One region of the Pseudoalteromonas sp. S1650 genome, then DNA from elsewhere that is predicted to be linked to it. Evidence: predicted binding sites of a transcription regulator. Region 1 holds the regulator's gene; each other region holds the start of a gene.
What was found. The regulator LexA, encoded in region 1, represses DNA repair genes until DNA is damaged. The targets are predictions, from matches to a motif close to TACTGTATNNNNATACAGTA.
Positions count from the first base shown of each region.

Region 2: a site for LexA is predicted at 2,344-2,363, ahead of CWB80_RS00115 (LexA family protein). Genes of this name have one in related genera too.
Region 3: a site for LexA is predicted at 1,236-1,255, ahead of CWB80_RS14720 (YebG family protein). Genes of this name have one in related genera too.
Region 4: a site for LexA is predicted at 3,279-3,298, ahead of uvrD (DNA helicase II). Genes of this name have one in related genera too.

Region 1 is NZ_PNDF01000068.1:12,047-17,580, reverse strand. It holds gene coxB (cytochrome c oxidase subunit II) at 1-620, opposite strand, end outside; gene lexA (transcriptional repressor LexA) at 1,058-1,675, opposite strand; gene CWB80_RS17845 (PaaI family thioesterase) at 1,837-2,274, shown strand; gene CWB80_RS17840 (hypothetical protein) at 2,282-2,662, opposite strand; gene CWB80_RS17835 (PepSY-associated transmembrane domain-containing protein) at 2,821-3,546, shown strand; gene CWB80_RS17830 (VOC family protein) at 3,521-3,874, opposite strand; partial or broken gene CWB80_RS17825 (endonuclease) at 3,991-4,644, shown strand; gene hmpA (NO-inducible flavohemoprotein) at 4,759-5,534, opposite strand, start outside.
Region 2 is NZ_PNDF01000002.1:2,923-8,456, reverse strand. It holds gene CWB80_RS00130 (LysR substrate-binding domain-containing protein) at 1-506, opposite strand, end outside; gene CWB80_RS00125 (YeiH family protein) at 613-1,677, shown strand; gene CWB80_RS00120 (hypothetical protein) at 1,878-2,180, opposite strand; gene CWB80_RS00115 (LexA family protein) at 2,374-2,796, shown strand; gene CWB80_RS00110 (Y-family DNA polymerase) at 2,799-4,082, shown strand; gene CWB80_RS00105 (sensor domain-containing diguanylate cyclase) at 4,525-5,262, shown strand; gene CWB80_RS00100 (sensor domain-containing protein) at 5,325-5,534, shown strand, end outside.
Region 3 is NZ_PNDF01000047.1:49,461-54,994, forward strand. It holds gene putP (sodium/proline symporter PutP) at 1-817, shown strand, start outside; gene CWB80_RS14720 (YebG family protein) at 881-1,183, opposite strand; gene CWB80_RS14725 (ComEA family DNA-binding protein) at 1,430-1,723, shown strand; gene CWB80_RS14730 (DUF6170 family protein) at 1,751-2,053, opposite strand; gene dsbB (disulfide bond formation protein DsbB) at 2,053-2,571, opposite strand; gene CWB80_RS14740 (chorismate mutase) at 2,701-3,852, opposite strand; gene CWB80_RS14745 (EAL domain-containing protein) at 4,235-5,534, shown strand, end outside.
Region 4 is NZ_PNDF01000090.1:4,551-10,084, reverse strand. It holds gene nudE (ADP compounds hydrolase NudE) at 1-266, opposite strand, end outside; gene yrfG (GMP/IMP nucleotidase) at 328-984, shown strand; gene CWB80_RS20250 (dUTP diphosphatase) at 985-1,605, opposite strand; gene CWB80_RS20245 (peroxiredoxin-like family protein) at 1,726-2,355, shown strand; gene CWB80_RS20240 (YacL family protein) at 2,388-2,756, opposite strand; gene CWB80_RS20235 (hypothetical protein) at 2,879-3,103, opposite strand; gene uvrD (DNA helicase II) at 3,363-5,528, shown strand; gene CWB80_RS20225 (GNAT family N-acetyltransferase) at 5,506-5,534, shown strand, end outside.

The DNA of each region.
Region 1 (5,534 bases):
TTGATAAACCCAGGATTTGCATCCTTTTTAACCGCAAAATCAGGCACCCACCATGAATGAATTACATCGTCTGAAGTCATTAAAAAGCGAACTTTTTTATTGATAGGAAGTACTAGCGGTTTATCTACTTCAAGCAAATAATGTTCAGTTTTCTCTGCTTGGTTGTCTATTTGATCTTTAGGAGTAGATAGAATCGAGTAATAGGCAATGTCTTCACCCATGTACTCATAATGCCACTTCCACTGTGAGCCCGTCACTTTAATGGTGATATCGGCTTTAGAGGCATCTTCCATGGCAATTAAGGTTTTTGTGGCAGGCACAGCCATGGCGATTAAGATGACAAATGGAATGGCAGTCCAAAGTATTTCAACTTTTGTACTTTCATGAAATTGGGCAGGCTTGGCCCCTTTGGATTTACGGTGGTGTATTAAAGCCCAAAACATCACCGCAAATACGATGATGCCGATTACACAGCAGATAATAAATATCGTCATGTGTAACTCATAAACATTATTACTTATATCGGTCACCCCTTTACGCATATTGTATTGGCTATTTGCCAATGCAAGCTCAGGAAGTGCAAACAATATAAGCCACAAGGCGTAACGCAGTTTACCCATGTGACGGCTCCTTTAGATGCTATTGCAAGACGCAAAGCGAAAAGGCGATACAACAAGGTGCCCATTCGTTTTTCTTATTGTTCAGAGCGACTACGTATCATTTTGACCCACTTATGATACCTACCCCCTGTCTAACACCTCGCACATTTTTGTGTCTTTTTATTAATTAGGTGTTAATACAGTGTATTAACCAATTAGTTAAAAAATGACCAATAAGCAAGTTTTAATGATAATAAATGTTTATTTTGGTGCAGAAATAACAACTATAATCAGCGCGTTATTTAATGTTTAGGAGTAAAAACGAAATATAAAAAGAGAGGAAAACTGCGCCATATAAGGCTTTAAATGAAGAGTAAGGATTCACAAATCCTAATTAAGTAGTAAAATTTCAGCGGCGCACCAAATTGAGTCAATTTGATGCACCAAATTGGGAAAAGTTACATCCAATCAGCGTTACGAATAACCCCAACAGCTAACCCCTCGATGTTGAACGACTCGTGCTCAAGATCAACCTCAATAGGCGAAAACTCTTCGTTCTCAGCGTGTAAAAGTACTTTGCGACCCGCTTTTTCTAGACGCTTAACTGTTACATCTTCATCGACTCGAGCTACAACTACTTGCCCGTTTTCAGCAACTTGTGTTCTGTGTACTGCAAGCAAATCGCCATCCATAATACCAATGTCTTTCATACTCATGCCATTTACACGCAGTAAGAAATCGGCTGCAGGCTTAAATAATGAAGGATCAACTTGGCAGTGACTTTCAACATGTTCTTGCGCCAAAATAGGTTCACCGGCTGCAACACGGCCAATTAAAGGTAAGCCTAATTGCTCTGGCTCATCTTCTTCAATTAACTGAATACCGCGACTCGCCCCAGGCTTCATTTTGATCATGCCTTTTTTAGCCAGTGCTTTTAGGTGTTCTTCAGCAGCGTTGGCACTTTTAAAACCTAATGTTTGAGCTATTTCAGCACGCGTAGGTGGCATGCCTGTATCTTTAATAAAGACTTTAATTAGTTCTAAAATTTGCGATTGGCGTTTAGTTAATGGGCGCATACAACTGGTTTTCCATACAGTACATTTAACTGTGAGTATATACAGTTATTTGAAAATCGCAAATTTAAATTAACCCCATCATATTGCTACAAAACTAACATTGAACCACACCGAAAGATGCCATAAGGTATTAGCTTTAATTAGCAGGCTAAGGAAACACAATGAGTATTTGGCACCACCCAATCACGTTAGAGCTTTGCAAAGAGCTAGAACAGGGGATCACCGGTCAAGGCACTTTAATGAAAACTATGGGCATTGAGGTAACTGAAATTGGTGATGATTATTTAATGGCAACTATGCCTGCTATTCCTGAGCATCATAACCCTATGGGTATGGTTCATGGCGGAGCAAACGTTGTATTAGCAGAGACAGTGGCAAGCTATGCAGCAAATTTCGTGGTTGATTTCAATAAGTTCTATGCTGTTGGCCAAGAAATTAATGCCAACCACATGAAAGCGTCACGCAAAGGAACGTTAACAGCAACAGCAAGACCGTTGCATTTAGGTAAGCGAACTTCTGTTTGGGATATTAAAATTACCAATGCCGCAGGAGAGCTTTGCTGCGTATCAAGAATGACCGCAGCTGTTGTAGAGCGATAAATTCAGGCTATTTTTCGACAGGATAAATAGTAATTTCAATCCCTGCGCCAATTGCAGAGATACGTAACAAGGTATCGGCATGCAGGGGTTGGTTAAAGCATTTAGGCGAATTACCTGATTCAAAGCCTATATCAAATGTACGCTTTGAGCACGATAACCACTGTTTTAATGCATTGCGCGAGCAAGACTCAATAAGCTCGCAAAGCTGGTTAATGGCTTTATCTGGAGAGCTGATATCTGCGGTTGCTTCAATACGTGCTAGTTGGCGGTATTCATCTTGGTCATAATGTAAAACCATGGCGTTTTTCTTCAAATCAGCAACAAGCGCACTAATATCGTGCTTTGATTCAAGCTCCAGATCTACATTTAAAAATTGAATTTCCGACATACTCTCGTTTTTACCCTCTATTGATATCGACTGAAACTTTAACTCAGTTTTGTATATATACCAAATCTAGAATACAGTTAATGCGACATTATGCCGCATTGGCAATCTAGCTAAACAACCTAAAATAGCGCCCACATAACAATAATAACGGGGTAATAATGAATAAACGCCTGTTTAAGTATGCTCGTAAAGGGCATAAATGGCTTGGCTACTTACTTGCTTTGCAGATCTTTTTTTGGCTCTTAGGAGGGCTGGTAATGAGCTCATTACCACTTGAAAAAGTGCATGGTAAGCATCTGGCTAATCGCAGTTTAAGTAGCCCATTTTTATTGTCGGACTACCCTGCTTCAATTGATAAAATAACAGCGCAATTTGAGCAAATCGAAGGTATTAAATATAGCCACTTTCTAAATACACCGATTATAGAAGTAACAACCTCTAGCGGTACATTCAACTTTGATGGTAGAACAGGTGCTAAAATGCCTGCACCGAGTAAAGCGCAAATCATTGAAAATGCGCAAGCTCACCTGCTTATTGACGCAAAAATAACGCAAGCGCAGTTATTAACAAAAGGGCCTAGAGAAGTCGGTCACAAAGCCAATGTTTGGCAAGTAAGCTTTGATGATTGGCGATCAACAACCTTATATTTAGATAGCCAAACCGGTAACCTTATTACTGTGCGCAGCACCCTGTGGCGCATTTTCGACTTTTTCTGGATGCTACACATTATGGATTATGATGAGCGTGAGAACTTTAACAATCCACTACTCATCAGCTTCTCGGCCACCAGCGTACTATTTTGTATTACAGGAGTTCTCTTGTTACTACAAAACGTTCGAATTAAACGTAAAAAGCCAGCTACACGTGTTGGTCAATCAAAATAGGATTGCCATCTGGGTCGGTGATAATAAAACTCGCGTCACCGGCCTTTTGTATTTCTAATCCTTGTTGCTGAAATTGTGCAGCTAATTGCTCAAAGGTTGCAAATTCATCCAAAGCTTCAGCATTTTGATCCCACCCTGGGTTAAAGGTCAGCATGGTTTTGTCGAACATACCTTGAAACAAACCAATTAAATGTTCACCGTTTTTCATAATTAGCCAATGCTGTTCTATCTCCCCAGCAAACTCGTTGAAACCTAGCTTTTCATAAAACTGCTTTGAAGCACGAATATCTTTGACATTTAAACTCACTGAGAAGGCACCTAATAACATAGTTGTAATTCCTTTAATTAAAACGGCCTAACAACTATAGCTGAGTTGAAAAACTTTTCATTTTTAGAATAGTCGCTCTAAAATAGCGCTTCCTGTAGTTCACTGATGTGATGGATATGCGTTTATTTCTATACTTAGCCCTGTGTTTTATTTTCACTTTTCCTATATCCGCTAAAGAATTTTCGAGCTTTTACAGTGCCAAAAAGCATTTAATTAAGAACCTACCAAGCAACAATAAAAGCTTATATTGTGGCTGCGACATAAAGCGCCAAGGTAAAAAACTTGTGCCAGATCCTGATGCGTGTGGTTATATTCCTAGAAACCCTGTCACCCGCTCAGGAAAAGAGAATGCCCGCGCAAAAAGAATAGAGTGGGAGCATATTGTGCCTGCCTGGGAGTTTGGTCATCAATTACAATGATGGCAAGATGGCGGTCGTAAAAACTGTAAAAAGGTCAGTGCGAAATTCCGTCAAATGGAAGCCGACATTAATAACCTTGCCCCTGCTATAGGCGAGATCAATGCTGACCGTTCAAACTTTCGCTACGGCATGGTGTCAACATCAAGTGCAAGTTACGGAGCATGCCCTGTAAAAATCGACTTTAAGCAGCGCGTATTTGAGCCACCCATTTATGCAAGAAAGCAAATAGCCGATACCTATTTTTATATGCAAAAAACCTATGGCTTAAAAATATCAGACAAACAACGCAAGCTATTTGAATCGTGGCAAAAGCTTGAAATAGCTGAAATTAGCAATCGTAAGTTACTCTAATAGTGAAATTCTTATGGGCTTCTAAAGTACAAAAAGAGCTCCGTATTTCACTTCCTGATCTAGAGCGCGAAGTTAACTAACAAAAAAGGCGCAGCTTCAGCTACGCCTTTTACATCATAAGCTTTGGTGAGGGCCAAACACCTCGTAGTGAATGCGTTCACTTGCAACCCCAATACTTAGTAGTTGCTCTTTGATCATTGCCATAAAGGCGATAGGGCCACACAGGTAAAAGTCACCTTTACTAATTGGTAAGCTGTCAGCGATGTGGTTTACATCCATCAAGCCCGCAAAATCGCCCCCCTTGCCATCTTTAAACCAGGTAACACAATGTAATGAAGCGTGCGCTTGTTGTTGCTTAAATAAATACTCTTTAAAGGCAAACTGCGTCTCACTGTCGCAAGCATGTAGATAATGGATTGACTGGTTAGGTTGATTACTTAATAGTGTTTCTAGCATCGCCATCATTGGGGTTTGACCAACACCCGCAGAAATCAATACAACAGGCGAGTCGATTTCGCGAAGCACAAAGTCGCCTGCAGGTGGGTAAATTTCTACCTCATCCCCCTCAGTTAAGCTGTGTAGGTAGTTAGATACCAAGCCTTCTTCTTTAACGCTAATTCGGTAATTGTGGCCATTACTTTGCTGTGATAAAGAGTATTGCCTAACTTGCGTTAAATCACTGTTTGCTGGCGTTACTTTAATTCCTAAATATTGGCCCGGTAAATACGCCACAACAGGCTTTGCATCGGCAGGCGTTAATATGAAACTGCAAATTTGCGATGACTCCATACGTTTTTCTGTAATTGTGAAAGTACGAGTACCAAACCAACCTCCCGGTGCCTTTTTGGTTTTTTGATATAGCGACATCTCCTCATTGATACATACATCCG
Region 2 (5,534 bases), on a different contig from region 1:
ACACTCATCAAATCATCTTGCCAGTGTGTAGGTACTATCTTTTTTTCTGTTGGTGTCCCTTCAACAAGAGCCAAGTCAATAGAGCACTCAAGCAAAGCATGTTCAATTTTTTCCGTATTTTCGACCTTCACTTCAACTTTTATATTTGGGTAAGCACTACAGAACCTGGCTAAGTAAGGTGGTAACCAATAACTTGCAATTGTAGTGCTAGTACCAATGACAATTGTGCCACGCTTTAGTCCGGTACGTGACTTTATATCGTCTATTGCCGTCTTTTCAATAGCAAAAATATTACGAGCATGTTCATATAAAGCAACTCCGCCCTCAGTTAATGCGAGTTTTCTCCCTTTGGTGGCACGTTCGATAAGTTTAAGACTTAATTGATGCTCTAGCTCTTTTAACGCTTTAGATACCGCTGGCTGACTGATGAAAAGAGTTTCTGCCGCACCCGAGAAACTTTGCAATTTCGCTACAGTATAAAAGACTCTCAATGCGTGCAAGTTCATAAGATAACCTAAAGTTATTAAATCATAAAATTAATGTATTGGAGTTATATTTTGGGTCTTTCTAAAATGCAGTCAAGTAAATAAAGCAACTTATTGAAGGACGTTTATGTTGTTCTATACGCGGTGTCTATTTAAATCCCAAACAAAAAAACTCACAGATAGTCGATGGTGGTTGGGCCTAATGTTGGTAACTACATTAGCAAGTATATCAATAGCCCTAAGTAAACTTTCCGTTTTGCAAAATGCACAAGTTAGTTCACTCACTATTGGAATTATCCTCGGCATCATAGTAGGAAACAGTTTGTTTTCCCGTATCGCAACTCATACTGATATTGGAGTAGACTACGCAAAAAGCTTCTTACTTAAAGCTGGCATCATTTTATTTGGCTTTAGAATTACATTCTCACAAATAACAGAAATTGGTTGGTTAGGGCTAGTTATTGATTTAGCCATATTACTTGGTACATTTATCCTAGCGATTCAGTTAGGTAAACGTTTATTTAAACTTGATGAGCAAACAACTATTCTTATTGGTGCTGGGAGCTCTATTTGTGGTGCTGCAGCAATAATGGCAACAGAACCAGTTATTAAAGCACAAGCACATAAAGTATCTATTGCGGTTGCAACAGTCGTTGTATTTGGAACGCTAAGTATGTTTACTTACCCCTTAATGTTTGAATATATAGGGTTGAGTGAATACGAGTACGGAATTTTTGTTGGTTCAACCATTCATGAAGTAGCTCAGGTAGTTGCTGCGGGTACCGCCATTAGTGCAAATGCAGCCGACACGGCAGTAATTGAAAAAATGTTAAGGGTAATGATGCTTGCCCCATTTTTGTTTGGTTTATCATATTGGCAAAAACGAAAGGATACAAAGAAAAACTATAACTTAGAAAAATCTTCAGGCCTATCAATTCCTTGGTTTGCGGTTTACTTCATTTTAGTAAGTGGATGTAATTCACTAATTAACCTATCCCAGAGTACAACAAACAATATTGTGTGGTTTGATGATATATTACTCACTATCGCCATGGTGGCATTGGGACTACGAACTCACATTGGGGCAATTCGTCAAGCTGGAATAAGACCCCTACTTTTGGGAAGTTGTTTGTTTTTATTTTTAACGTTAGGCGGTTTCGGAATTAACACTGGAGTAAAAGCACTTTTATAATTGGGTTCAACTACAGGCGGATCGTTAAAAGTGCAAAATATGATTAGTCTGATCTTGCTTCCTAGTCGTTAGCGTGTAGACGTGAAATCTCTCTCAAATACAGTAATAAAAATTTATACTACATGATTTTTTAAGAGGAGCGCTTGACCGCACCTGCGAAGGCAAAATTTAGCGGTCAAGCGATAAACTGTTATGAATGTTTATGGTTGAGAATTCAGCTCAATTGGAGAGAAAAAATCAGAAATAGGAGGTTTAGCTGTTTCATTGGGCCAAAGTATATTCTCTACTTGTTTGCTCTGCTCCCAATGAACAAAGTCAGGAGCTTTGTCTATTTTCGCCTTTTTAATATTGGCACCAGAAGCGCTACTCAAATTATCAGCAACACTTTCAACAAAAGATAACACGTTTGGCTCATCAGTTGCTGCATTATAGTATGCAATCAAAACCCCATTGAAGAAAACAGCTTTATCATCGTCTTCCGCAGAAATTGAACATAAATCCATAGTTACTCCAGCTCATATATTTTTGCCAAAGCTATCATATGCATTAAATCGCGCCTGATTCTGGGAAAAAGGTTTAAATTTAACTAATAATTGATGAAATCACATAGACCGCGAGCCTAAAAGAAACTTCTTGGTTGTAATGTGGAATATTCACATCTAAAATTACTGTTTATTTGTACAGTATTTTGTGATTATGCTTAGCAAACTTACCCCTTCAACCACAAAGCTACCTATTGCAGACTTTTCAGTTGCTGCAGGTTTCCCCAATCCATGCGAAGATCACCTATCCGACTCAATCAGTTTAGATGAGCTCCTAATTAAGCGCCCTAGTAGTACATTCCTATTCAGGGTGTCAGGCAACAGCATGTCCCCAGACATTACTGACGGCTCGATAATAGTTGTAGATAGGTCAGTAACAATTAAAACTGGACGAATCGTATTAGCTACATTAGACAACGAATTTGTTGTGAAAGAACTACAATTAAAAAACAACAAAGCCGTTTTTATTAGTAAAAACCCCGACTTCGAGCCAATTGAAATTGATATCGATGAATACAATGACTGGGATACCCATGTAGTCTGGGGCGTTGTCACTGGTTTAATCAAGGTATTCTAATTATGTGGGTTCTTTGCGACATCAATGCTGCTTACGTTTCGTTTTGCCAACTCTTTAACCCCCAATACGACTTTGATAAAACCCCTCTTGGAGTACTCAGTTCGAACCAGGGTAACGTAGTAGCTCGAAATCAAGCTATCAAAGATTTAGGTATCAAAATGGGAGAGCCTGCATTTAAAGTTAAGCAGCTGGTGGCTGCGCATGGTGGCCACTTATGGGGGAGTAATTTCACGCTGTTTGGTGATTTGAGTAACCGTTTTCATACCGAGTTAGAGTACTTCCTATTCGATACAATACGATACTCTGTTGATGAATGCTTTGGGCGCATCGATATAAACTTTACAAAAGATATAAAAGACTACGCACACACCATACAGAGGACACTTAAGAGGAACTTAGGTATTAGTTGTGGTTTGGGTATATCTCAGACAATGACACTAGCGAAACTTGGAAGTCACTGCGCCAAAAAGAAAGAGTGGAAAGAACACACCAATGGTGTGGTTGTATTAGATTCACAATACAAAATTGATTGGGCTCTCAAACATACTCCTGTAGAGGATATTTGGGGGGTTGGAAGCAAAACAACTAAAAAGCTAAATAAATTTGGTATCTATACGGGATATGACCTTAAAAATGCCGACATTAGTTGGATCAAAAAGACGTTCACAGTTGTTCTTGCCCGTACTGTGGAAGAGTTACGAGGAAAACCTGCGGTAGAATTGAAAGATATTAACGACTCTCGCGATAGAATTTGCGTATCTCAGAGTATGGGAAAACCGGTGATTGAGCTTACGGAGCTTTCTGAAGCTGTTACAGCACATACAACAAAAGCAGCGTTTAAGCTTCGTCGATTTAAATCTTATACATCAGCAATAACAGTATTCATCCACACAGATTCATTTAGACAGGCAGAGCCGCAGTATCATAAGTCACAATCAATAAAACTACCCTACCCCACAGCGGATACATCTACACTGGTGTCTTATGCAAGCTTTGCATTAAAAGCTATTTTTAAGAAGGGGTTCAATTACAAAAAAGCCGGTGTTATTTTTGATGAACTTTCATTACAAGATGATATGCAACAACTTGAGCTTTTATCGGAGACTTTACCACTGAATATTAGCTCAAAAACGTTAGTGATTGATGAGATAAATAAAAAATTTGGACGAAGTACATTGAAACTTGCAAGTGAAGGACTCTCTAAATCTTGGAGACCTAAAGACGATTTAGCACCGCTAAATTACACGACTAAACTCTCAGATATCCCTACTGCGAAAGCAAAGTAAATTAAAAGTAATTTTCAATTATTATAGCTCCCGAGTACAAGAGACAACCAAGGCAGCCTAGAATAATAGCAGTATTGAAAATAGACATGCCGATCTTGAATTTACGAGGTACCGTTTCTTCTTCCATGTTCAGACCCATTATGCAGTACTTGCTAAACTGTAGTTATTACTAAAGTCCAAATTAAAGTATTTTGGTAGTTTAAATTGGAACGCCAGCCCTAATTAAGATACAGCCTCTTGACATAATATAGTACAAATTTTGTGATGAAAAGAGTGAACCTTTCTTATTGAGCTAACGTAAGGTCAGAAATTACATAGGTATAATATCGTAATCAATAAGTCATGAAGAGCAACAAGTGCACCTATTAATTACACATGGCGTTACCATATTTTTAGAACTTATGTACTATACTTCATTGTGATTAGTCGCTCTGGAGTTCGAATGGCTGGATATCCTTACACATCACTTCACGATTTGGCACTTAAAGATATTGAGTGGGAACGTTGGCAAAGGCTCGTTAATTCAATTGCAGCGTTGTTCAACTCGCCAGTGGCATTTATAAATCAAGCATCCAACAAAGGCATTGAAGTTCTAGTTGCTTCAGAGTTACCTACGACCCATTATTCCCTAGGTGGCTCTGCAAGTATTGAAACTAATGTTTATTGCCATAAAGTAGTTAGAAGTAACTCGCCGCTCTACGTCAAAGATGCCTCAAAAACTAATGAATGGGATAATAACCCAGAAGTAATAGAAGATAATTACATATCGTACTTGGGCTATCCTATCCATTGGCCTGATGGTAAGTGCTTCGGTACTTTATGTGTTATGGATACGTCGCCGACTAATTACAAGCAACCTTTTCTTGAGATGCTTGAAGTATTAAGAGATGTGATCAGCAGTGATTTGGCACACCTTTATAGAGAGAGTGAATTAAAAATAGAAAGTCGATTAGATCCCTTAACTAAGATACATAATAGACGAGGCTTTGAAGAGGCCTTTATTCAATTTCAAAAATTAGGTAACCGACTTAACAGAGCAGCCCAATTACTTTTTATAGATCTAAATAACTTTAAGAAAATAAACCATACTCTAGGTCATAAAGCTGGTGACGAGGTTCTTAAGCGTTTTGCTAATATCCTTAGATCATGCATCAGAAATACATACCAAATGGAAACTTGACTGAAAAAGAACTCTTTCCTAGGCTTATTTTAGTATGATGCTAAGGTGCACTAATAGCAGTAATGAAAGAGAACAACTTTGAAACTAACTCAACCTTCAGTCCTTCAACAAACTTGCCTGACGTTCGCTTCTTAGAGCTCATTGAATCACTCTCAAAAGTAGCTGTTCAAGGCTACAATCGACATCGTGAAGTAATTTATTGGAATAAAGCAAGTACCTTTCTATATGGGTACACTCAAACAGAAGCTTTAGGAAAAAAGCTAGAAGATTTA
Region 3 (5,534 bases), on a different contig from region 1:
TAATATGATGGATTGGTTTGCAGGTGGTTCGACTATAGCGATTATTTCAGCAATGGCATGGGGCCTTGGTTATTTTGGTCAGCCACATATTATTGTGCGTTTTATGTCTGTACGTTCAGTGAAAGATATGCCAACCATGCGTCGTGTGGGTATGTCGTGGATGACGCTATCAGCAATTGGTGCTGTGCTAACTGGTCTATTTGGTGCTGCTTATATGCTTGAAAACCAAATGCCTATTGATGATAAAGAAACTATTTTCTTAGTGTTGTCTGAGCTTATCTTCCATCCTTTAATTGCCGGTTTCTTATTGGCAGCAATTTTAGCAGCAATTATGAGTACCATCTCTTCACAGTTGTTAGTGTGTTCAAGCTCTTTAACTGAAGATTTCTACAAAATTTACTTAAACCGTAGTGCATCTCAAAAAGAGCTGGTTTTAGTTGGTCGTATTAGTGTTATCTTAGTTGCCTTATTTGCTATTTACCTAGCTTATGACCGTAATAGCTCTATTTTAGACTTAGTAAGTAATGCATGGGCTGGTTTCGGTGCAGCATTTGGTCCACTGGTGCTACTGAGCCTTTACTGGAAACGCATGAACTTACAAGGGGCTATTAGTGGCATGGTTGTTGGTGCAGCAACAGTGCTGTTTTGGATATACGCGCCAATTACTATTGATGGCCAAGCACTAAGTGCAATCATTTATGAGATTGTCCCTGGCTTTATTTTATCAACAATAGCCATTGTTGTTGTTAGCCTTATGACGGCTGAGCCGAAAAAAGAAATTACAGACTTATTTGATGAAGTTGAATCGTCATTGTAGTTTTTGATTAAACACAAAAAAGGGCAACGGATGTTGCCCTTTTTTTATGATCTAAATTTGCGTTTAGCTTGCCGCTTTTTCTTTTATATCAGCAACGTTATCGTCTGACTTTGCTTTTTTAGGTTTAGCTGGCGCGTCTTTTGCACCTTTAAGTACCGCCATAAATTGGTCTTTTTCTTTTGCCATTTCAAGCGCCAGTGACTCAATTTGTTGCTCGCTTAATGGTACATCAACTTTTTCAAGCATAAGTTCTAATGACTCAGCAATGTCGAGCATTTTGTCATACGCATCAGCTTCTTTCTTAGTAGTAAACGTCATGCGCTCGACTCCGTTTCTTTCTACAACATATTTAACAACAACAGCCATGATTTCTCCTGCATTTAAGCCTGGCATTGCAGCGTAAAATCGCTGCTAAGATTACTGTTTTTATATACAGTAATGCTTCGAGCCTTACTTTGCAAGTAACTTGAGAAAATTTTTATTTAGTAAATTTGACAATACTTTGTGTATTAGCTTTATTTAAAATGTTACCCAAAGTTAAACACAAGCGATGGAGTGAGTGTTGGGTAATCGCTAACTATCAGTCCAAACAAGGGCGTCATGGAGGAAATTATGAAATTACTATCAAGTATTTTACTTGCCGCTACTCTTGCATTACTACCTGCTACACAGGTATCAGCCGAAACACCAACCAAAGCAACACAAGTTAAAATGCAAAAGCTGAGTATTAATAAAGCCAGCATTGAGCAGCTAACTCAATTACCGGGTATTGGTGAGTCAAAAGCGAAAGCGATTGTCGAGCATCGCACCAAGCAAGGCTCGTTTAAGTCGCTAGAACAATTAAAAGAAGTAAAAGGAATTGGTGATAAGCTATTCGCTAAACTTGAGGGGAAAATTACACTATAAATAGCAGGTTATCACCTATACAGGGCGTTATTCGCCCTGTTTAAATTCATTGATAGCCTTGTCTAAATGCGCTAACGCGAACATGTTTTCGATAGGTGTTGTGATAAGAGGGTAACTTAAACCTGCTAACAACAACCAAGGAATAAGCATCCACCCTTCAAAGTAAGCTAAACCTAAAAATAATGGCGTTAAAAAGGCAAGCTTACATACCGATAAAATGATCTTTTTGCTCGGGCTTAAATGAGCTAAAGCAAGAGCAATAATCTGCTGGCGTTGCCTTACTTTAAAGTTTTTTAAAGTAGGGATTTGGCTAGTAAAAAAATAAATCATTATAGCGACTTTTTGCTCACTAATCGGCTAACTAAAACAGCCACAAATACCACTGAAAATGCTGCAAAAATCACTTCCATCCATGCCGGCATGCTCATTGAAGCAAACTGCCAATCGATATTGCCACAATCACCAGTGGCAGCAAAGAAGCTAGGGATCCATTCATGCAAAGGCATAAAACTTGGGAAGTTAGGTTCAAATGCACAGCTAAATGCAAACGGGTCGGTATTGTTTTGCATTGCAATGTGTTCTTTAGCAATAAAGTAACCCCAAATTGCTGAGATACCCCAAGTGGCAAATGCGAGTAAGCGAACAACCATACTTTTTGGGTTAATCGCACCAATCACACCCGCTGCAAGTAAGCCTAAAACAGCGGTGCGCTGATAAATACACATGATGCAAGGCTCAAGTCCCATGTTGTATTGAAAAAACAATGCTGTGACTTCAAATGCGAGTGAAATAAACGCTAGTAATAACCAAGGTGTTCTTTTAGTTGCTAATTCTGCTAACCAATTCATGAAAGATCCAATTTCAAATTGTTTTCAAGATTATGCTTAGACAGGGCTATGGGTGCAAGTATCTAAGATGAAATTATACGAAAAAGGAGTCGACAGACTCCTTTTCATTAGTCATATCTAGGCAGGCTATTACACACTAACAGCCTGCAAAGACTCACTTTGGTAACAGCCTAATACACGTGTGTACTGAGTGTGTTCTTTCAGCTCTTCAAGCGCTTGCTTAACATGTAAGTCATCAAGGTTTGCTTCGAGGTCAACATAAAACACTTCTTCCCACGGATTTCCTGGTACGGGGCGAGATTCTAGTTTTACTAGGTTAATTTGGTGATGTTTAAAAATCATTAAAGCATCAGCCAATGAACCTGCTTGTTGTTTAGTCGCCATGATTAAACTGGTTTTGGTCGGAATTTGTTTCGATACTTGTAGCGGCTTACGGGCGACAACAATAAAGCGGCTGTGGTTTTCGCTTTGGTTTGCAAGGCCTGACTTAATTACTTCTAAACCAACATTTTTGCCAGCTTGAGCTGAGCCGATAGCGGCGCTATTTGCTGTTTCAACCGCAGATTGCAATGCGTGGAAGGTTGAATCACAGGTTTCATGTTGAATGTCACCTAGCCCTTGAATGAAACGGCTACATTGAGCAAAAGGTTGTGGATGAGCAAAAATTTTATTGATATGAGATAGCTCAGTACCTGGCATTGCTAATAAACAGTGCTCAACGCTATGGGTTACTTCACCTACAATTGATACTTGTGCGTGTTGTAATAAGTCGAATACTTCATTGATACTTCCTGAGCTGGTGTTTTCAATTGGCAGTAAGCCAAAATCAGCCTGTCCACTTTCAACTTTACCAGTGATCTGTTCAAAGCTAGAGCAACCCATTTCAATCACTTTGCCAGGGCGGCGGCTAAAATATTTATGGCAGGCTAGTTGGCTATATGAGCCTTGCCCACCCAAATACGCAACACGATGGCTTTCGCTCATAGCTTCTGGGTTGAGGTTCTTTTGCAGCATGGCTTGCTGGTTTAAAACTGAGTCTTCAAGAATAGTTTGAAACACATTATTAATGTAGTAAGCGTCAAGACCTAATGACTTACCATAACTGATTAGTTTTTCCAGTAGTGCTTGTTCGCGAGCTTCATCACGAATTGGTTTGTTATTGGCTATTTTATATTCGACTACGCTGTGGCTTATACGGCGTCTTTTAGCCAGTAACACAAGTAAGTCGGAGTCGATTTCATTTATATCGTGTCGTAACGCATTTAATGTATCAATGCTCATGTTGGTTTCCTCATTCCAAAACAGTGCACAAACAAAAAAGCCTCCCAAGAGGGAGGCTTTAGCTATTCGGTGAAATTATCTCGCAAACAGTTAAGCCTCCTCTATCTAAAGAAGCTAAAAAAAGAAAAATAAGTGCGAGAGATATTTTGTTTCATTGGACTAATGTAAAAATACTTCTATGTAAAGTCAACTGCATAAACATGCTATTTTGGACAAAGCGAAAGATTCCTCAGAAATTTCATTAATCTTCATAAAAAATTTATAAATCTAAAAATGAATCTGGTATATTTGTTTTTGCATAATAAATAATAACAATTATTAATAAGGTAGTCCTGTGGTGTATCGACGACCGCCATCCCGGTTTGGGGTGAATTCATTAAGTATGAAATTGTCGCTGTTAATCTCTGCTATTTGTTTAATTGCAGGTATTTGCGCTGCAGCTTTAATGCTTAAATCAGAAGAAAAACAGCTTGTTTTTGAAGAGCACGAACTTTTAAAGCATTCGAGTGAACGCTTGAGTCGTCAATTCAATCGCTTAATTAACACCAAAATAAATATTGCAGAGCAAGCTAACAATGTCGTTAGTAGTCAGCTACTGCATAATGAGTCACATCTACAAAATAACCGCAGCGCAGATATAAAGTTTGCAGTTGATGGCAGTATTCGCAGCACTTCTGAGGATGGTTTATCAGCTTCATTTATTCCACAAGACCAGTACTCTAATTTTTATAAGCAGCTGATTAACGATTCTGAATCGCTATGGAAAATTGTCTCACCAACGCTTATCCAAGACTTTTTTAATTTTTATTTAATCACTAAAGATAACTTTATACGTATTGCTCCACCTAATTGGGCGCTCAATGTACCGGGCGATTTTGACTTTACCAAAGGCGAGACATTTAATTACGCACAAGCTGCAACAAACCCGAGCCGAGAAGCTGTATGGTCAAAGGTGTATTACGATACTATTTGGCATAAGTGGGTAGTAAGCGTGCTTGTGCCAATCTATCTTGATAACGAATTTTTTGGTGTCACTGGTAGTGATATTGCTCTTGAAACCTTATTGGCACAGCTGCCTATTGGCGATCGTGAGCAACATTTATTAGTGTTTGATGCGAAAGGTCAGCTCTTAGCTCATCCTGATTTAGATAAAACAACGCTTGAGCAATATGGCCGTGAAGGTAAAAAGTTGCTGACTGAAGATTTTGTTAATCCTGATCTACAAAAATTAGTGTCTGAAACCATTCGCTTAAAATTACCAGAGTCTGCAAATTCATTTGTACAAGATGGTGAAACCCATATTATCAATATCCGCAAAGTCGAGAACCTTAATTGGTATATTGGTATTTATAAAAAGCGCTCGTCGGCACTTTCTGCGCTTGAAGAGCTAAAAGTAAAATTCTTTGGCTTGTTTATCCTGTACGCTATTTTAGTTGCCTTGTTATTGCATCAAGCACTTTATCAATTAGTACTGCGTCGTATTCACTCTTTGGTAAATGCGGTTGTTAGTTTTGGTAAAGGGCAATTTCAAACTGAATTTCCTAAAGTGAACAAAGACGAAATAGGCACGCTTAATGGCTCTTTTAGAGACATGGCAATAGAAATTCGTAAATTAATCGATGGTTTAAATCAGCGCATTAGCGAAAAAGAAATAGCTGAAAAAGCAGCGAACCGATTATCCA
Region 4 (5,534 bases), on a different contig from region 1:
TCGCCTGGGTCAATTAAGCCCTTTGGAAAACCCAACTGATAATCATTGGTGCCTGCACAATACTCTCGCACTAATAACAGTTCGTTATCGACCGTTACTGGCACTATCATCACTGCACCTCTGCCACCGCCACGAATTCTTTCGTATTGCCTTTGTTCATCATTTGAAAACTTCAATTCGAGAGACTCAACAGTAAATAGTCGACTTTTAGCGACAACTTCATTAGACAAAATTTGCGGTGGTGTAGGATGCTTTTTCTGTGTCATTGGCATTAATTTGCTATCATGGCAGTTATGCTCATCATAAATCTTTTAAAGTGAATTGCCTATGTTAAATTGGTCAAAAATCGATACTGTGTTGTTAGATATGGATGGCACCCTACTCGATTTGCATTTTGATAATTACTTTTGGCTAACCGTTATTCCCGAGCAATATGCGCGTAAACATAAAATCAGTTTAGACGCAGCAAAAGCTGACATTTTACATCGTTATCAACAAGTTCACGGACAAATTAATTGGTACTGTTTAGATTATTGGCAGCAGCAACTTGATTTACCAATTATGGCACTGAAACGTGACATTCAACATTTAATCAGAATTCGTGAAGATGTTCCGCCGTTCTTAACTGAGCTTAGAAAAGCAGGCAAGCAATTGATCATGCTTACTAACGCGCACCCAGATTGTGCCATGTTAAAGTTTGAACATACTGCTATCGATAATTACTTAGATGGGGTGATCTCAACTCACCAATATGGCGTGAGTAAAGAGCATCAACCATTATGGCAACAAGTACATCAAGAATGGCAGTTTGATAAGGAACGGACTTTATTTGTGGATGACAGCCCCGCCGTGCTAGATGCGGCAAAAGAGTTTGGTATTGGTCATATACTTGCGGTTGCCAACCCTGATAGTCAGCAACCGCATAAACAGTTCGATGGCTTTTTATCGACCATCGATTTTCGCGAGTTTATACCCGTTAAATAATTACTTCGGGTAACGCTGCTCTAAGCCTTGGTATACAAGTTTTGCAAAATCTGCATGCTCTGTATCTAGGCTTTTTACCACTTCAACTAAGTGCTCGTTATCTTCTTGGCCATTCCACACTTTGATATAACTACCATCTTTGTAGCCATGATCTTGGCGGAAGAAGTTCAAGGTATTTTTACCAACGTAGCCACGGTATAAATCATCGATATCCATACCAATTTGCGCCATACAACCTGCAAATGCGGCTGCATTAAAACTCTTTTCAGCGACAGCTGACCCAGCTAACACTTCGAGTGTTTGTTTAAAATCATCGGCTTGAACTGGTGCATTTAACTCAGCTTCAAGTTGTGCAGCTAACTGCTCATAGCTGGTTTCACCATCAATACGTAAAGATAAACCAAAATGGAAAATATCAACTAACTCTAAAATAACTTGTTCTGTATCTGGGGTTTGTTTCTTCCACCACTTCCAACCGTAGTGATCCAGCATTTCAGCACACTCAACCCAAATTGCACGATACCATTCAAAACCTTGGCTAAACCATTGCTCATGAACTTTAGTATTCATCGCATTTTGCATCTCGAGCATAACAACGAGTTTTTGTAAATTAGCAGACATTCTTTATCCCAACTTGCATTTTCAATTATGTATATACTACAGATAATTTTGTCATTGATGAAATAAAAACACATATGATCAGGTCTGCTTTGCAGTTGATAAAAATAACCGAGGAAACCCATGTTTAAATCTCTACTCATCAGTGCACTATTTGTACTATCAAGCCAAGTTATTGCTGCGACTGCAACCAATATTGCCGAATCAGCAGAGCAAGTTAGCCCATTATTACCCGGCTTAGCAGTGCCAAATATTGAGTTAAAAGATCAATACGGTAAAACCGTCTCACTCGCTGAGCGTTTTAAAGAAAAAACGACTGTGCTCATTGTTTATCGTGGTGGCTGGTGCCCATATTGTTCAAAGCAATTGGCCAATGTCCAAAAAATTGAGAAAGAGCTAGCGGATTTAGGAGCACAAATAATTGCCGTTTCGCCAGATAGTCCTGAAAAGCTCGCTGAATCAAAAATTACTTCACCAAACTATCAATTATTGTCTGACGACAGCCTTTTGTTGGCACAAAAGTTAGGTTTAGCGTTTTACTTAGATGACAAAACAGCAAAGATTTACCGCAACAAACTTGGGGTTAACTTTGTCTCGTTAGAGGGCGAAGTGAAAGTAGCGTTACCCGTACCTGCAGTGTTTGTTATAGACACTAATGGGTTAGTTAATTTTCAATACGCCAACCCAAATTACAAAGTACGCTTAACAGAAGATTTATTACTAGCGGCTGTTAAATCAGTGAGCGAGCAATAAATTAGCAACCGATAAGCAGAACATATGTCTGCTTATCGGCCTTGTGTAAATTCTTGCCAAGATTCAATTAAATCAACAAAGTCTTCAAAACCACAGCCACTGCACAGGCCTTCTTCTTCAAGCATTAAATCATCATCTTGGTAGGCAACTAAGTCTTCGTTGTCTTGATGTAACGCATGTGCTTCGAACAGCGCTTCGTCTTTACTTAAGATCAAATCAATTTCTTGACCTTGTAAGGTTAAAGGCTCATGACTGCTCTTAACCGCAGAGATCAATGCTTGTACCATCGCGATTTTTTCTTTACCGATTTCTTCGTTTAGCCAACGGCCAATAACTGCATGCTCAGAGGAGATTTTAATGCGTAAACCGCTAATAGGATCGCGGATAAATTGATATTCCATGGAGGGTACTCTTAATACGTTATCTGCTAATTATACCGTTTGCAGCTAAACGTGGCGAGTTTTGTAGTCTTAAATCAGCACGAGCGCCAACGGGGCGCTCGTGTTTATGCTATTTAAAATAGCTAGAGTCGCGATTTGAAGCGCGCAGCATCAATAATCGCCCATAGGTATACGATTGGCAGTAGAATAAAGCCAACTGCAACGTAAATTAGTGCCCCACTGATAACCCATGCTAAAAAGAATGCAATAGCCGCCATTAAACGGCCTTGTACCAATTGCCCTAAACCAGGAAAAAAGATATTACATATTGCTGCGATTACATTACCGCCAGAACCTTGCTCTGCCATACTAACCTCTGTAGTTTTTAATGATTATACTTTTAGTAAACACACTTTATGCCAACTTATTATGGCTTACAAATCAAAGTGTTAAAAAGGAGCGTTATTTTGATTTTAGTTTTTTTTGCTAAAAATCGGTCAAATTCACAATTTTTATACTTCAATTTTAATGACTTGCCAAAATAGCTGTTTATAAAAACAGTATTTTATTTAGCCTTGCATAAACACCTGTTATACTCCACCCATTATAGATTGAAAAGGCGTAACGATGGACGTTTCTGAATTACTCGATGGCTTAAATGACAAACAACGGGATGCAGTCGCAGCCCCATTGCAAAATATGCTAGTACTTGCAGGTGCAGGTTCTGGTAAAACTCGAGTACTTGTTCATCGCATCGCATGGCTCATGCAAGTTGAGCAAGCTTCTGCATACAGTATCTTTGCGGTAACCTTCACAAATAAAGCCGCGAAAGAAATGCGCACTCGTGTAGAAGAAACGTTAAAAGCACCGGTTGGTGGTATGTGGATTGGTACTTTCCACGGCTTATCTCATCGTATTCTGCGCGCCCATCACCGTGAAGCGAACTTGCCAGAAAGCTTTCAAATTTTAGATTCTGACGATCAACAACGTATGATCAAACGCTTACTTAAAGCGATGAACATCGATGATAAAAAGTGGCCTGCAAAACAATTTGGTTGGTATATCAGCGCGAAAAAAGATGAAGGTCTGCGCCCTAAAGACATTCAAGCCTACGATATTAATGAGCAAATGATGCTGAAAGTCTATGCTGCATATCAAGAGGCTTGTGACCGCGCAGGTTTAGTCGACTTTGCAGAAATACTGCTGCGCTGCTACGAAGTACTTAAGAACCACCCAACACTTTTACGTCACTATCAACAGCGTTTTGCCCATATGCTGGTAGACGAGTTCCAGGATACCAATACGATTCAGTACGCTTGGTTAAAATTACTCGCAGGTAACACCAACAGTATTATGATCGTAGGTGATGATGACCAAAGTATCTATGGCTGGCGTGGCGCAAAAATTGAGAATATCAAACGCTTTTTAACTGACTTCGAAGCCGAAACCATTCGCCTTGAACAAAATTACCGTTCAACGGCAACAATTTTGAAAGCATCAAACGCGCTGATCAAAAACAATGCTGAACGCATGGGCAAAAGCCTGTGGACAGACGGCAATGATGGTGAGCCGATTTCAGTTTACGCTGCGTTTAATGAATTAGACGAAGCGCGCTTTGTTAGCAGCAAACTACGTAGCTGGCTAAATGCAGGTAATGCATTACAAGACGCCGCGATTTTATACCGTAACAATGCGCAATCTCGTGTACTCGAAGAAGCAATGCTACAAGAAGGTTTAAAATACCGTATTTACGGCGGTATGCGCTTCTTCGAGCGCCAAGAGATCAAAGATGCACTTTCGTATTTACGTTTAGTTGGTAACCGTCAAGATGATGCGGCTTTCGAGCGCGTTATTAACACCCCTGCTCGCGGCATTGGTGATAAAACACTAAGCCACATTCGTGATTGCGCGCGCAATGAGTCATTGCCACTTTGGTATGCCGCTAAAGCTATTATCGAGCAGCAGCACTTATCTGGCCGTGCAGCAAGTGCCGTGACAAAATTCTTAGAACTTGTTGAGCATATCGAAGATAAAATCAGCGATCTCACCCTAGAAGAGCAAGCGAAATACACCATTCAAAGCTCGGGGTTAATGGCAATGTATCAAGCTGAAAAAGGTGAAAAAGGCCGTGCCCGCGTAGAAAACTTAGAAGAGCTTATTAGTGCTTGTGGTCAATACGAACTCCCTGAAGATGAAGAGTTCAGCTCACCACTGCAAGGCTTTTTGGCATATACCTCTCTAGAATCTGGCGAAGGTCAAGCTGATGAGCACGAAGACGCGGTGCAAATGATGACACTGCACTCAGCAAAAGGCCTAGAATTCCCGCTGGTATTTATGGTGGGTGTTGAAGAGGGCATGTTCCCATCACAACAAAGTAATGAAGAGTCTGGTCGTTTAGAAGAAGAACGTCGCTTATGTTATGTTGGCATGACTCGCGCGATGGAAAAACTATATATTAGCCACGCAGAAAGCCGCCGTTTATACGGACAAGAAAAATACCACAGCCCATCACGCTTTTTACGCGAAATGCCTGAAGACTGTATCGAAGAAATTCGTATTAAAACACAGGTTTCAAGGCCACCTGCGGCAGGTCGTTTTAGTCCATCAGTAACACATGCCGCATTTGAAGATAGCGGCTTTAACTTAGGACAGCGCGTATTACACGCTAAGTTCGGTGCAGGAACCGTACTCAATTACGAAGGTAGCGGCGCACAGTCACGTATTCAAGTGAACTTTGATGACCTAGGCAGCAAATGGCTTGTAACACAGTATGCAAGACTTCAAGCCTTATAATGAGTA